4 regions of the Paenarthrobacter sp. RAF54_2 genome follow, and region 4 is predicted to be linked to each of the others. Evidence: riboswitches for the same ligand, from Rfam matches in the RefSeq annotation. Region 4 holds a riboswitch; each other region holds the start of a gene.
The links. Region 4 has a riboswitch for cyclic di-AMP ahead of AB4Y87_RS19535 (C40 family peptidase). Riboswitches for the same ligand answer to the same signal wherever they lie in the genome.
Positions count from the first base shown of each region.

Region 1 (3,243 bases), on a different contig from region 4:
AATCCAGCCACCACACAGTCCGCGGTCCGTTCATGCTTGGTCTTGAACATGACGCGCTTATTCGGCTGGTACGTCCCTCCGAGCGGTTTGGAAAGTATGCCGTCGAGCCCAGCCCCCTCCAGCTTCACGAACCACTCCTGCGCTTGATCAAGTTCCGTCACCGCCGGCGTTACGTACACGGGCGCCTCAGCCCTGGCGAGCGCCTTCTCCAAGGCGGCTCGACGCTCGGAAAACGGCTTGTCCATGAGGTTCTCCCCGCCCAGGGCAAGGATGTCGAATCCGATGAAGGAGGACGGTGTCTTTTCGGCAAGCATCCGCACACGGCTATCGGCAGGATGGATGCGCTGCTGAAGGCCCTCGAAATCGAGCCTGCTGTCAGCTATGAGGACGATCTCGCCGTCGATCACGCATTTGTCCGGAAGGTTCTTCTGAAGGGCTTCCACCAACTCGGGAAAGTACCGCGTCATGGGACGTTCGTTGCGGCTGCCCAGGATGATCTCGTCACCATCTTTGAAAACGATGGTCCTGAACCCGTCCCACTTCGGCTCAAAGTGGCCTACATCAGGGATCGAAGGAACGGACTTGGCAAGCATGGGCGAAATGGGCGGCATCACTGGGAGGTCCATACGACTATGTTCTACCTGCCAGCCGCGGCGGAAGCTAGTCTTGGGCGATGGATATCTTGGCCGTTCTAGTGGCTGTACTGGCAGCACCTGCCCTCATTGCGGCCCTTTGGTTCTGGGTCTCGCGCCAGAACAGCAAGGGGAAAGTCCGGCGCGGCGCCGCGGGTGGGATCCTGGGCGTGACGGACGAAATTTTCCGACCCGAGACCCATTACGCACACCAAATCCAAAGGATCCAGCTCGAGTTGCCAGCCCCGGCTCCGGCCCCGGAGCCTAAGTCCTAACGGACCTTCGCGCTGGAAGGCGTCCCGCCCGTTACATTAATGTGACTTTACTATGGCGCTCATGTACGGTCTAAGAGCGACCCGTATCTCCGCTGGGCCGCTTCCGGGTTGACGCCGAGCTCTGCCGCAAACCGGGATCCGCCAGACTAGCGGCAGAGACGGGGGACCCAGAGTTCCCGGGCCTGATTTTCCATGGGCCCTTGGGGTGAAGCCGCCATGTGCGGCCGGACGGCCTCGTCCGAACCCGACAGCTAACCTCGCAGGCGTTGAGAGGCAACCACCATGTCCCCAACCATGGATCAGCCGCGCCGCGCCCAAATAGCGCGCGAGCGTACCCAACCAACCGGACGCCGTCGGGCCCAACCCAGCGGATCCTCCACCAGCACGCCGGAAGCAGAAACAGGTTTTACAAGCACGACGCCGGAACCCGCCACTGCTCCTGTTCCCACCCCTGCGGCACCCACCACGCGCGCAGCCGCTCGCGCGGCAGAGCGTGAACGGGCAGCCCAAGCTGTAATCGCTCCTGAAACAGCTCCGGCAGAAACAGCACCGGCGGACTCTGCCCCAGTAGACTCCGCTGCTCTGGAGCCGGCTACGGCTGCGATTCCAACAGTTCCGGCGCCCACGCCGCTCGCTCCCGAACCGGCTGCAGATCCCGAGCCCGCCACCGCTGCCATTCCAATGGTGGCTGCTGCTGCACCCACCCCCGCCGCGCACGAACCCGAGCCCGCCACCGCTGCCATTCCGATAGTGCAGGCGCCCACGCCCGGCACTGGGGATCCGGTCACAGCCGAAATTCCGACCGTTGCCGCCCCTCTTCCCACACCTGCGGCTCCGGCGTTCCCTGCTTCGCCGGCGGAGTCAAAGAGCCCTGCCCAGCTCGCGGCAGCCGCCACCGCCGCAGCTGGTCTCGCAAGCCGGAAAGCCCTTCGTGCCCAGGCATCCGGTAGCGGGACAGCCCCTTCCGCGACAACGGCTGCCGAGTCCCCGACGGGCGTTGCCCCCACGTTTGGAGCGTCGTCCTTCAGCCACGAACCACACGCAGTCCTCACCAAGGCCGCCTCGGTCAAGACAATGGGCCAGCGCATGGCAGTCGTCGCTGGGGCATTGGGCCTGGTATTGACCGTTGGCACCATGAGCCAGGCCTTCGAGCTTCCCTTCTTCGGGCAGGAAACACCGGCTCAGGAAGCCAGTGACGCAAAGACGGGTGGCGACAGCAGGCAGTCAACCTCGGCCACCCCCGCACCCAGCTCGTCCAGCTCCACTGCATCAGCTTCGTCGGCGACCAGCGAGGCCGGACAGCCGGCAACTGTTGCAACGCAGTCGTCAGAAGAGGCACCTGCTCAGGGGTCGTCGTCGTCACTTCCGACTCCGCAAGTTTCACTCGCGGATCCTGTTTGGGTCCCTTCGTCGGCCCCGTCGGCTGTTGTCCCTGTGCCGGGCGTGACAACTCCTGTCCCAACCCAGCCGGCCCCGAGCCCGGTTCCCTCGGACACGGTTACCACCCCACCCGCCACAACGACGCCCAGTCCCACGGTTACTCCGACACCTACTCCAACCCAGACTCAGGCACCGAAGCCAAAGCCAACCGGAAATCCAAATGCCACCACGCCGTCAAGTGGTTCAGCCTTGGACCTGGACGGCATACTTGACGGCGCCACAGGGATCTTGAAGTGAGCACGCAACTTCCCAGGACCCGCAAGCACGTCGGATGGCACGGCCGGTACTGCAGCAGCAGCCGCACTGCCACCTTCCGCAATCGGATGGGCCGTTGGAGCTGCCAACGGCTGCGTCGGGCCTAAGGAATCACAGCTACAGCAATCACGGCAACAAGATGAGGCAGGCACCCGGGTGCCTGCCTCATCTGTTCCGTCTCGCTTTTTGTTTCGTGTGGCTCTTGTTCCTGGCCTGGCGTTTCTAACCCAGCAGCCACGCGACCATGACCAGCGCCCCGATGCAGAGCACCGTTGTGCAGAGGATGACGTCCCTGGCCATTGTCATTCCGCGTCCGTAGGGAGAAGCGAAAAGGAAAACGTTCTGGGCGGTTGGAAGGGCTGCCATGATGACGCTGGCCAGGAGGTGCTGCCCCTCCAGGCCGAACACAAAGCGTCCCAGCACCCAGACCACCACGGGCATGCCCGCCACCTTCAGGGTGGTTGCCACCACGGTCTCCACGCGGCCATCCCCCTTTTGGAGAGGTGCCTTGCCTGCCAGCGACATCCCAAAAGCCAGCAGAACCATCGGGACGGCCGCGCCGGCCAGCATGTCAATGGGTTTCTGGACGAGTTCCGGAGCCTCCCACCCCGTCAGAGCCACCACCACTCCCAGCCCCGAGG
Region 1 covers NZ_JBFRDV010000009.1:106,270-109,512, reverse strand. The annotation lists gene AB4Y87_RS11475 (ATP-dependent DNA ligase) at 1-626, opposite strand, end outside; gene AB4Y87_RS11470 (hypothetical protein) at 674-907, shown strand; cyclic di-AMP (ydaO/yuaA leader) riboswitch at 1,037-1,187, shown strand; gene AB4Y87_RS11465 (hypothetical protein) at 1,190-2,584, shown strand; gene AB4Y87_RS11460 (AEC family transporter) at 2,825-3,243, opposite strand, start outside.
Region 1: another riboswitch for cyclic di-AMP. It lies ahead of AB4Y87_RS11465 (hypothetical protein); the one in region 4 lies ahead of AB4Y87_RS19535 (C40 family peptidase).

Region 2 (3,243 bases), on a different contig from region 4:
GCCTTGGTGTCCTCACTGGAGTGGAACATGGAACCTATGCCGTCCCATGAGCGCACCCATTCCTGGACGGAGGGGTCCGCGACGGGCCTGTTGGCTTCCACGTGCGCCAGTCCTTCTTCCACAAGGGCGGCCCACTGCTGCTTGGCGGCTTCGACTTTTTCTGCGCCAAGTTCTTCCCGCTTGTCCGCGAGTTGCTGGCGTTGTTCGGCTGTGAAGTTGTTTTCGAGCACGGTAATCATCTCCAACGTTGACATGAATTGTTCAGGGGTGGGCATGGCGTGTTCGTCCATTCGTGACAACAGCTCTCCCAAACGGTTTTGGAGCGCTTGGAGTTGCTGGGCATGCTCCTGCACATGGACCAGCTGCTGTTGGAGGAGGTCTCGAAGGGACTCCAGATCATCCTCGGGTGCTTGCAGCGCCTTGCCGATGGCCGCGAGCGGAAGCCCCAGCATCTGAAGCGATCTGATCCGGTATAGCCGGCGCAGGTCGCTCTCCGAATATCGGCGATGACCGGATGATGTCCTTTGGCTTGCGGACAGCAGCCCGATCTCGTCGTAGTGGTGGAGCGTCCGCACGCTGACGCCACATGCTGTGGCCAGTTCACCGATGCTCCACGGTCCGGTTCCTGTTGTTCCCGTCATGGGCACAACGCTAAGTCCTGACGTTACGTGAGGTGCAAGCCGTCGTCACCTGAAACGCGAAAACCGCCCCGTTCCCGCTGTCAGCTGCAGTAATCACTGCTGCGAACGGCGGAAATCGGGGCGGTAATCAGGCCCTGCACGTTTGAGCCCGCTGGGGTGGGCTCAAACCTGCTTATTGAGTTGGCTTAGTACCAGTTGTTGGCCAAGTGGAAGGCGAGGGCGGCCGAGGGGGAGCCGTAGCGTTCCTTGATGTAGTTCAGGCCCCACTTGATCTGGGTTTGGTAGTTGGTCTCCCAGTCGGCGCCGGCAGTTGCCATCTTGGAAGCCGGCAGAGACTGCACGATTCCGTAGGCGCCACTGGACGCGTTGGTCGCGGTGGTTCGCCAGTTGGATTCCTTCTCCCACAGTGTGTTCAGGGCAGTCATTTCACCCGGACCCCAGCCGTAGCTGGCGAGGATGCTGGCGGCGTACGCCTTGGCAGCAGCGGGATCGTCCACGGCCTTGGGAACAGCTGCTGCGGCTGCGGCTGCAGCAGCGGCGGCATCGGCAGCCTGCTTGGCGGCTGCATCAGCGGCAGCCTTTTCGGCGGCGGCTTGTGCGGCTGCTGCCTGGTCGGCGGCGGCTTTTTCGGCCGCAGCCTTCTCAGCGGCAGCCTTCTCGGCAGCGGCCTGTGCAGCTGCTGCCTGATCTGCAGCGGCCCTATCGGCGGTGCCCTTCTTGGCAGCAGCATCCAGGGACGCAGAGATTTCCGCTGATTTGTTGCTGACCTGGGCCGTGGCTTGCGTCTCGGACGCCTGGCTCGTTTCCGGGAGGTTGAATGCGGCGTTTGCGGCCTGGCCGAGCGATGCGACGCCCAATGCTGCGGCAACGACTCCTGCAACAACGGACATGCGCTGACCGGTCTTGCCGCGGCGGGCAGCGGTCTTCAGAACAGACTGCGATTTGGTCAGGGGAGCGTTGTGTTCGTCACGGTGACGCGCGGAAGGGCGCGTCTGATCGTTGAATTCAGACATGTGTGATTACCTCTCAGCGCCTGCGGAGTTAGCTGTCGGGTTCGGATGAGGTCATCCGGCCGCGCGCGTAGCTGCGGCTTCACCCCAAGGGCAAGGAAAGTACTGTGCCCGGAGACTCTGGGTCCCCCGTCTCTGCCTCGAATGAGAACGGAACTCCGGGAAGTGGCAGAGCTCGGCGCATCCCGGGTGTGGGCCAACTATGGGCGACCCACCCTTTCGAAGGTACAGGAGGTTTCGGCTTAAGTCACATTTGGGTAACAGAGATCACGGTCACGGCGCGTCATGTTGCCTGATTCGTTATACGTGGTCGTTCGAAACTGAGGGGAGTCTCAGAATAAACTCGGTGCACCCCGGCTTGGACGTTACTGCCACGCTTCCGCCGTGCGCCTGGACGATTGATTCGACGATTGACAAGCCCAATCCGGAGGTTCCTTCAGAGCCTGATCTCGCGGCGTCAGCGCGGGCAAAACGCGAGAACACATGGCCCTGGAATTCAGGCGGAATGCCAGCCCCGTTGTCAGTGACCGTGACCACCGCGGTACCGTCCGCGGAGAGCATGACGCCAGTGACCACTGTGGTGCCTGGATCGGTGTGCTTGCGGGCGTTGGACAGCAGATTGGCCAGCACCTGATGCAGCTGGGTTGCGTCCCCGCGTACCGTGATGGGCTCGTCGGGGAGTTGGAGCTTCCAGATGTGATCCGGTGCCATCACCTTTTCGTCGCTGACGGTCTCGATCACCAACTGGGTAAGATCCACATCCGTGACCTTCAATGGCTGGCCTTCGTCCAACCGCGCCAACAGCAACAGGTCCTCCACAAGGGTGGTCATGCGTTCGGACTGGCTCTGGACGCGTGCCAGGGACTTCCGGCCGTCGTCCGTGAAGTTCTCCGTCATGCGGAGTAATTCGGTATATCCCCGAATGGCGGTCAGCGGCGTCCGCAGTTCGTGGGAGGCATCCGCAACGAACTGCCGGACCTTGGTTTCGCTCTCCTGACGGGCTTCCAGGGCCCTGGCAACGTTGTTGAGCATTTGGTTCAAAGCGTGGCCAACGCTGCCCACTTCCGTTCCAGGATGGGAGGCCGACGGCGGTACGCGCACAGCGAGTGCCACTTCACCGGCGTCGAGGGGAAGGCGCGATACTTTGGTTGCAACCTCCGATAGTTGCTCCAGCGGCCGCATGGTCCGGCGAATGATGACGGTACCGGCAAGGCCGATCAGCACCAGACCCCCAAAGGAAACAAACACCATGGTCCATACCAGCGAGGCCTCGGCATTTTGCTTATCAGCCAACGGCAGGCCCGTCACAATCACGTCGCCGTAGGTGGTGTCTACTCCCACCAGCCGGTAGTCGCCGTTGGACAATGAACGGTCCACAGGCCGGTTGTCACGGGGGAGTGAGAGCAGGACCTGCTTGTCTTCTGCCGAAAGTGCGACGCGGCGGCCATTCGAATTTAACAGGCCGGAGTTAATGACAGTGGAACCATCAATCCTCGCGTTGAGGGTACCGGCACCTTGGCCGCGGGCCTCCAGCGGATCCGGCCGCCCGCTTGAGGGAAAGTTCGACGGCGGCCTGCCGAAGTCATTCGCGC
Region 2 covers NZ_JBFRDV010000011.1:73,283-76,525, forward strand. The annotation lists gene AB4Y87_RS12795 (MerR family transcriptional regulator) at 1-641, opposite strand, end outside; gene AB4Y87_RS12800 (hypothetical protein) at 827-1,654, opposite strand; cyclic di-AMP (ydaO/yuaA leader) riboswitch at 1,660-1,817, opposite strand; gene AB4Y87_RS12805 (sensor histidine kinase) at 1,952-3,243, opposite strand, start outside.
Region 2: another riboswitch for cyclic di-AMP. It lies ahead of AB4Y87_RS12800 (hypothetical protein); the one in region 4 lies ahead of AB4Y87_RS19535 (C40 family peptidase).

Region 3 (3,243 bases), on a different contig from region 4:
AACACCAACGTCGGCCAACCCATCAACTTGCCCTCCACACCCAGGCCGAGCGGGACAGTAGTGCCTGCGGCATCCGGAATTCGCCGGACAAAGCCGGCGTTCACAAGGCCGATCAAGGCGATGAAGAGGCCAATGCCCACTACGATTGCCGTCTTAAGGGCTTCCGGGACGGCCCTGAAAACGGCCGTGCGGAATCCGGTGAGTACCAGGATGAGCATGGTGACACCCGAAAGCACCACAAGCCCCATCATGTCCGGCCACGTCAGGCCCGGGTGGGAGGCAACGGTCACGGCCACGAACGCGTTCACTCCCAGCCCGGTTGCCACCGCGAAGGGGTGCTTGGCCCAGGCGCCCATGAGGATGGTCAGGATGCCCGCCACGAATGCAGTGGTTGCCGCTACGGCCGTGAAGCCAAGAGATGCTCCGCTCGAGTCTGCCCCGGAGAGGATCAGCGGATTCAGCACCACGATGTAGCTCATGGCGAAGAAGGTCGCGAAGCCGCCACGTATTTCCCGCGAGTATGTGGACTGGCGCTCGGAGATCTTGAAGTAACGGTCGATTGCAGAACCTTGTTTCAGCATGAAGGTCTCCGGGGATCGGGGGAGTTTGCTCTCAAATCCTATGCCCGCCGATGCGGGGTGTCGGGACGATTCGCCTAGTCTGTAAGGAAGCCAACACTAGGAGAAACCGCCCCATGCGTACCATCCGCCCGCTTCTGGCCGCCGTCGTAGCCGCTCTCGCTTTCGCTTCCGCGTTGCTGCTGGGCGCCGCTCCGGCCTCCGCACACGACGTCGCCGAATCAACAACTCCGGCCAACGGTGCGCGGGTAGCTGAAGTGCCGGCGTCGGTGTCGATCACGTTTAACAACCGGCCACTGGCCATCGGTTCGGGCGTAACTGTCACCGCTGGGGGCGAAAACTGGGCAGATGGCGCAGTGGAGATCATCGACAACATGGCTGTCCAGAAGCTGCGTCCGGGCGCTCCGGCTGGCGAATACACGGTGGTGTGGCGCGTGGTCAGTTCAGACTCCCACCCGATTGAGGGAACTTTCAAGTTCACTGTTTCCGGAACCAGCACGACGACGGCGAGCGGCTCAGCAGGCGCCTCCCCATCGGCTTCGGCAGCCGTTCCGACGGCGGGGACGGCAGCGCCCGGTACCGAAAATAGTGAGCCTGCTCCGGCAGCTTCCCAACCCTTCCCCTGGAGCATTGTTGGCCTCGCCGTCGTGGCAATCGGTCTCGTGATCTTCCTCGCTGTTACAGCCCGGAAGAAGCTGGCGGCTCCGAACGAGCCGGATGACGAAAATTCCGCGGAATAACGGGGTTTTCTACATACTAGCGAAGATCTCGAAACGGTCACTGCGACACGCCAAAAACGAACTGCTCGTTACGTAAATGTGACTTTGAAGTGATCTTCCCGTACGGTTGTACTTGTGCCTGTTCCACGTAACGGGCATTTCCGGGCTGATTGCCTAGCTCTGCCGCAGTCCGGAATCCGTTCGCAGACAAACCTACGGCAGAGACGGGGAACCCATTTTGGCCCGCTTTCAGAGCGCGCCTTGGGGTGAAGTCACGAAGCTTCCGCTGCACAGCGGGGGATAGTGGCCGGGTGACTCCCATCCGAATCCGACAGCTAACCTCGCAGGCATCGGGAGAGGCTCTTTCATGTCTTCACGCATTCTTCGCGGCCGTCGTAAGGCGGACAGCGTACGTCCTAATCCGTTCATCTCCATCTCCAAGGCTGTTGCCAGCAACGCATCTGGCGCGGGTCGCCAAGCCGCTGTTATTGCAGCAGCTTCGGGCCTCGTCCTGACAGGCTCCATTGCTGCCCACGCAGCAGAGACCCCTGTTCAGCGCGATTCCAGCCCTGCTACGGTCGCCGAGACCGTCAATGAGGGTCCCACCAAGGTTGTTACGGCCGCCTCCACGGCCACGATCAACTTCGAGCGCCCTGCGGTTGCTTCCGTTGCGGCTCCCGTTATTGAAAAGCCGGCACCCGTTGCTCCGGCTCCGGTGGCCAAGCAGGCCCCAGCAGCGGCCACTGTGAAGGCCGCCGCAACTACTACGGCTACCGCTCCGGTGGCAGCCGCGCCTGCTGCTGCAGCTCCGGCTGTTGGTGGCGTCAACGCTGCAATGGTCGCCTCGGCTTACGCCCAGATCGGCATCATGCAGGATTGCACCGCCATGGTGGAACGGGCCCTCGGCTCCGCAGGCATCCCGGTTGGCGACCTCGCACCCATGCAGTTCCTGAACTACGGCAAGGTTGTCAGCGACCCCCAGCCCGGTGACATGATCGTCCAGTCCGGCCACGTAGCCATCTACATCGGCAACGGCCAGGCCATCAGCGGTGGCATCAACGGCAACCAGACGGGCATCCACCCGATCAGCTGGCTCACCGCAACCGGCCCCATCACGTACGTACGCGCTGGCGCCTAAGCTTCACGCTCCAACTCAAAAGGCCGGTGCCTTCGAGGACTAACGTCTTCGGAGGCACCGGCCTTCTGAGTTAACTTTTGTTCGTTTCTAAGCCAGGGCGATGCCCGGCGAAGCTGGTAGGGCCACCTTGGATGAGATTGCTTGCCCTACTGCCTTGGCTTGCCGGAGTACTTCCTTGGGCGTGGGTGTAATGAGTTCCCCCACGCCTACCAAGTGCATTCCCACGGCACGCATGGCTGCCACGAGGTTCTGGCCTATGGCGATTCCCAAGTCCGTAAGCATTCGGCGCAGTTGGCTCTGGGCGCAGCGCGTCACCACGATGTGGTCGGCCAGAAGAACTCCAGTGGCTGTATGCACGGCCCATTGCCGTGGGGTGGATTCAAGCGGGCCGTAAACGCTCAGCCCAGCCCTCTGGCTGGCCGTGTTCAGGCTTGCTGCGAGTCCGTATCCAAGCTGCTGGGACGAGTCGCCGCCCAGGAAGTCCAGACGAACAGCGCGTGTGGTGGTGCGGACATCCAGGTGATGGCTTGCGGCGTAGTTGCGCAAGTGGCGCAGGATCTCGTTGCGTTCCTGCATTGCCGCGGGGTCCGCTGCGTCGCAGCGCTGGAGCATTCCCGTATGGACCGATGGTCCGGTGGTGGACAAAGTACCAAAGCCATCCAGCACGATGGAACCTACGCCATAGCGGCTGAGCTCGCTGGCAACAGCCAAGCCGGACAGGCCGGTGCCGATCACCACGGTGGTAGTCCGTTCCGTGACGGAATCAGGAGTGAGTGACACTGCTTGGGTTCCTCCTTGACGTGTGTGC
Region 3 covers NZ_JBFRDV010000002.1:104,150-107,392, reverse strand. The annotation lists gene AB4Y87_RS01940 (NCS2 family permease) at 1-581, opposite strand, end outside; gene AB4Y87_RS01935 (copper resistance CopC family protein) at 695-1,318, shown strand; cyclic di-AMP (ydaO/yuaA leader) riboswitch at 1,493-1,661, shown strand; gene AB4Y87_RS01930 (NlpC/P60 family protein) at 1,665-2,435, shown strand; gene AB4Y87_RS01925 (FAD-binding protein) at 2,523-3,215, opposite strand.
Region 3: another riboswitch for cyclic di-AMP. It lies ahead of AB4Y87_RS01930 (NlpC/P60 family protein); the one in region 4 lies ahead of AB4Y87_RS19535 (C40 family peptidase).

Region 4 (3,243 bases):
CAAGATAACGAATTTATTACTGCGGGCTTTAATCGCCTATAGTTATCTACTAGCGCCGATACCAAAGCGTTACCTGATCTGGAGCCGAGCTCTGCCAGCAGATCAGGTGTGTCATCAACTACTGGCAGAGGCGGGGGAACCACAAGCGGCTGCCTAAAGAAGCAGCCTTGGGGTGAAGTCCGCAGCAGAAGTGCCTACTAACGCAAGTCCTTCCGGGGATACCTGTGTGCCGTTTGCGCTTCGTGCGGACCGGGTCTTTGAACTCTCTGACCCGAATCCGACAGCTAACTTCGCAGGCTTTCCAGAGAGGAACAGAGTTTGACATCGCAGAACGTCAGGGGCCGTCGCCGCGCGTCCGGCCCCGCTGCTGAGCTGCGGCCAGCCCGCGCAGCAATGGAGATCCGGCCACGCGACACCCCGCGTCAGGTGCGCCGCCGCAAGAGCCCATTGCGCCAGGTGGCCGACTTCGCCGCAGCCAGTGGTGTCGGGCAGAAGGCCGGAGTCGCGCTTGCCGCCACCGGACTTGCCCTGACTGTAGGCCTGCCTGTCACAAGCCCCGTCATGGCCACATCCGAATCCGGCCAAGCCGAGGCGGCCCTCTCCGTGCCCGGTGGCAGCCAGCCCGAAGTTTCTGCGGCAGCCTCTGCCAAAATCGATTTCAGTCGCGCAGCAGTCGCTACCGCCGCTGATCCTGACGGCAAGCTCAAGCAGTTGCTGAGCGCCCAGTCAGCGGGGAGCATCCAGCGCGCCTCCTCACTTGGCACGCTGGGAAGCCCTCTGGACAAGCTCGTCACGGCATCGCCGTTTGGCTACCGCGTCAGCCCCCTTACCGGCGGCACCGGTGACTTCCACCGTGGCCAGGACTTCGTAGCCCAGTGCGGAACTGCCGTTCACGCCGCAGCCGCAGGCAAGGTCACGTTCGCAGGTTGGCATGAGTACGGCGGAGGCAACCGCGTCGTGATTGACCACGGCAACGGCCTCGAGACCACGTACAACCACCTGTCGTCCTTCAACGTCAAGGTGGGCCAGACTGTCAGCCGCGGCGATACTGTCGCGCTGAGCGGCACTACAGGCGCATCTACGGGTTGCCACCTCCACTTCGAGGTCCAGGTAAACGGTGAAGTCGTAGATCCCATGGGCTGGCTCTGAGCCAGTTGATGGTTGTCTATCGCATTCATGACACGCCCGTGACCTGAATGTGACATTCACGAACATCTGTTGTACCGTCTAAAGCGCATCGGCTTTTTAGGGGGCCGATGCACTTGAGTGGATTGCCTAGCTCTGCCACCACTCGAGGTCCGTTCGCAAAAATCGTCTGGCAGGGGCGGGGGAACCAATTTTGGCCTTCGAATCAGAAGGCCTTGGGGTTAAGTCGCAAAAGCTTCCTTGAAGCGGCGCGGCCGGATGACTCCCATCCGAATCCGACAGCTCACCTCGCAGGCATTGGGAGAGGCTACCTTCGTGTCATCACGCACTACCCCTGCGCGCCATCGCGCCGAATTGGTTCGTACGAACCCGTTGAACACCCTTTCCAAGGCTGTCTCAACCAATGCAGGCACCGTAGGCCGCCAAGCCGCCGTTCTGGCTGCAGCCTCGGGACTTGTTCTCAGCGTTGGACTCCCGGCCCAGGCCGCTGACACCGACGTTTCCAAGTCGGAATCCTCCAGCACCCAGCAGCTGGTCGCCACCGCAGTTGTTACCGCTGAGCCAACGGCAACCGTTTCCTTCGAAAGCCCCGTTGTGGTTACCAAGGAAGCCCCCAAGGTTCAGCGCGCCTCCCAACGCACGCAGGCAGCCGAAGGCCAGACGGGCGACACCCTCGCTGCCCTGTCCTCCACGGCCAAGGATGCCGCATCCAGCGCGGCAGCTTCCGGACTCGCAGCAATTGCCTACACCGGCATTGGCCACCCCTATGTCTGGGGCGGCACTTCCCCCAACGGCTGGGACTGCTCTGGATTTGCCCAGTGGGTCTACGCCCAGGCCGGCATCAGCATCCCCCGGGTCAATGCCTGGACGGCCATGAAGCCCACCAGCACGCCGGCCCCCGGCGATCTCGTCATGCAGAACGGCGGAGCCCACGTGGGCATCTACGTCGGCAACGGCATGATGATCAGCGCGCTCAACCCCAGCCAGGGGACGCTCCTGACCCCGGTCGCAGCCACCGGCACATCCTCGTTCTTCACCCTCCGCTAGGAAAATCCCATTCGGGGTAAGCCAGCATGCCCCCCAAGTGCTGGCCGCCCATAACCTGCGTGCGTCCCCACCGTGCGCGGATACGAAAAGAGAGTAATCATGACCAGTGCAAACAAGGTTGCACGGCATAGAGCTGAGGCCCCCAAGACCAGCTCACTTGCCGTCATTGCCAAGGCTGTCAGCGACAACGCCGGTGGCGTTGGCCGTCAGGCAGCAGTGATCGCAGCTGCATCAGGCCTTGTCCTGACCAGCGGCGTGGCTGCAAATGCTGCGGATACCAATGTCCAGCGCGAATCCACGTCTGCGTCCACCCTTGATGTGCAGTCGGTTGCCCAGGCCACCATTGCTGCCGATTCCAGCGTTGCCATCTCCTACGAGCGCCCCGTAGTCAAGACTGTCGAAGCCCCGGCTCCCGTCGTCGAGAAGGCACCTGCCAAGGAAGCTCCGGCTGCCGGCGGCACCGCTACTTTGGCGGTCAACACTGATACCTCCGCGGCAAAGGCGCCTGCTGCATCCAGTGGCCTCGGTGCAGCTATCGCTGCAGCGGCCTACGCACAGCTCGGTGTCACGCAGGACTGCACCATGCTGGTGACCAACTCGCTGGCCGCCGTCGGTATTCACTTCCACGATTGGCCGGCCGGCTACCTCTCCCTCGGCCGCACGGTCAGTGCAGCTGAAGCGCAGCCCGGCGACCTCGCTTACTACGCCAACGGTGGCTACGGCGGAATGGCACACATCGCTGTTTACGTCGGCAACGGCATGGCAGTCCACGGTGGATGGAACGGATCCACCACGGCACTGTTCAGCGTGAACGTTGGCTCCGGCCCCGTTTTCATCCGCGTCAACGGCTGATCAAATACTCCACAGAACACCCCGAGGCTCAGGCCGGCGGGGTGTTCTGCTTTAACGAGCAAGGTGTCCCGCGCATGAACTTTCGCCAACACCGCAGGTGAAACGGCAGAAAAATTCGTTGATATGGCATATGAGTGCTTACCCTTGTGTTGTCGATCCACAGCCCGTACAAGCAGAGGGCAGCCGGCCCTCGTGCCC
Region 4 covers NZ_JBFRDV010000021.1:31,640-34,882, forward strand. The annotation lists cyclic di-AMP (ydaO/yuaA leader) riboswitch at 83-312, shown strand; gene AB4Y87_RS19530 (M23 family metallopeptidase) at 319-1,149, shown strand; cyclic di-AMP (ydaO/yuaA leader) riboswitch at 1,294-1,457, shown strand; gene AB4Y87_RS19535 (C40 family peptidase) at 1,462-2,193, shown strand; gene AB4Y87_RS19540 (NlpC/P60 family protein) at 2,293-3,045, shown strand.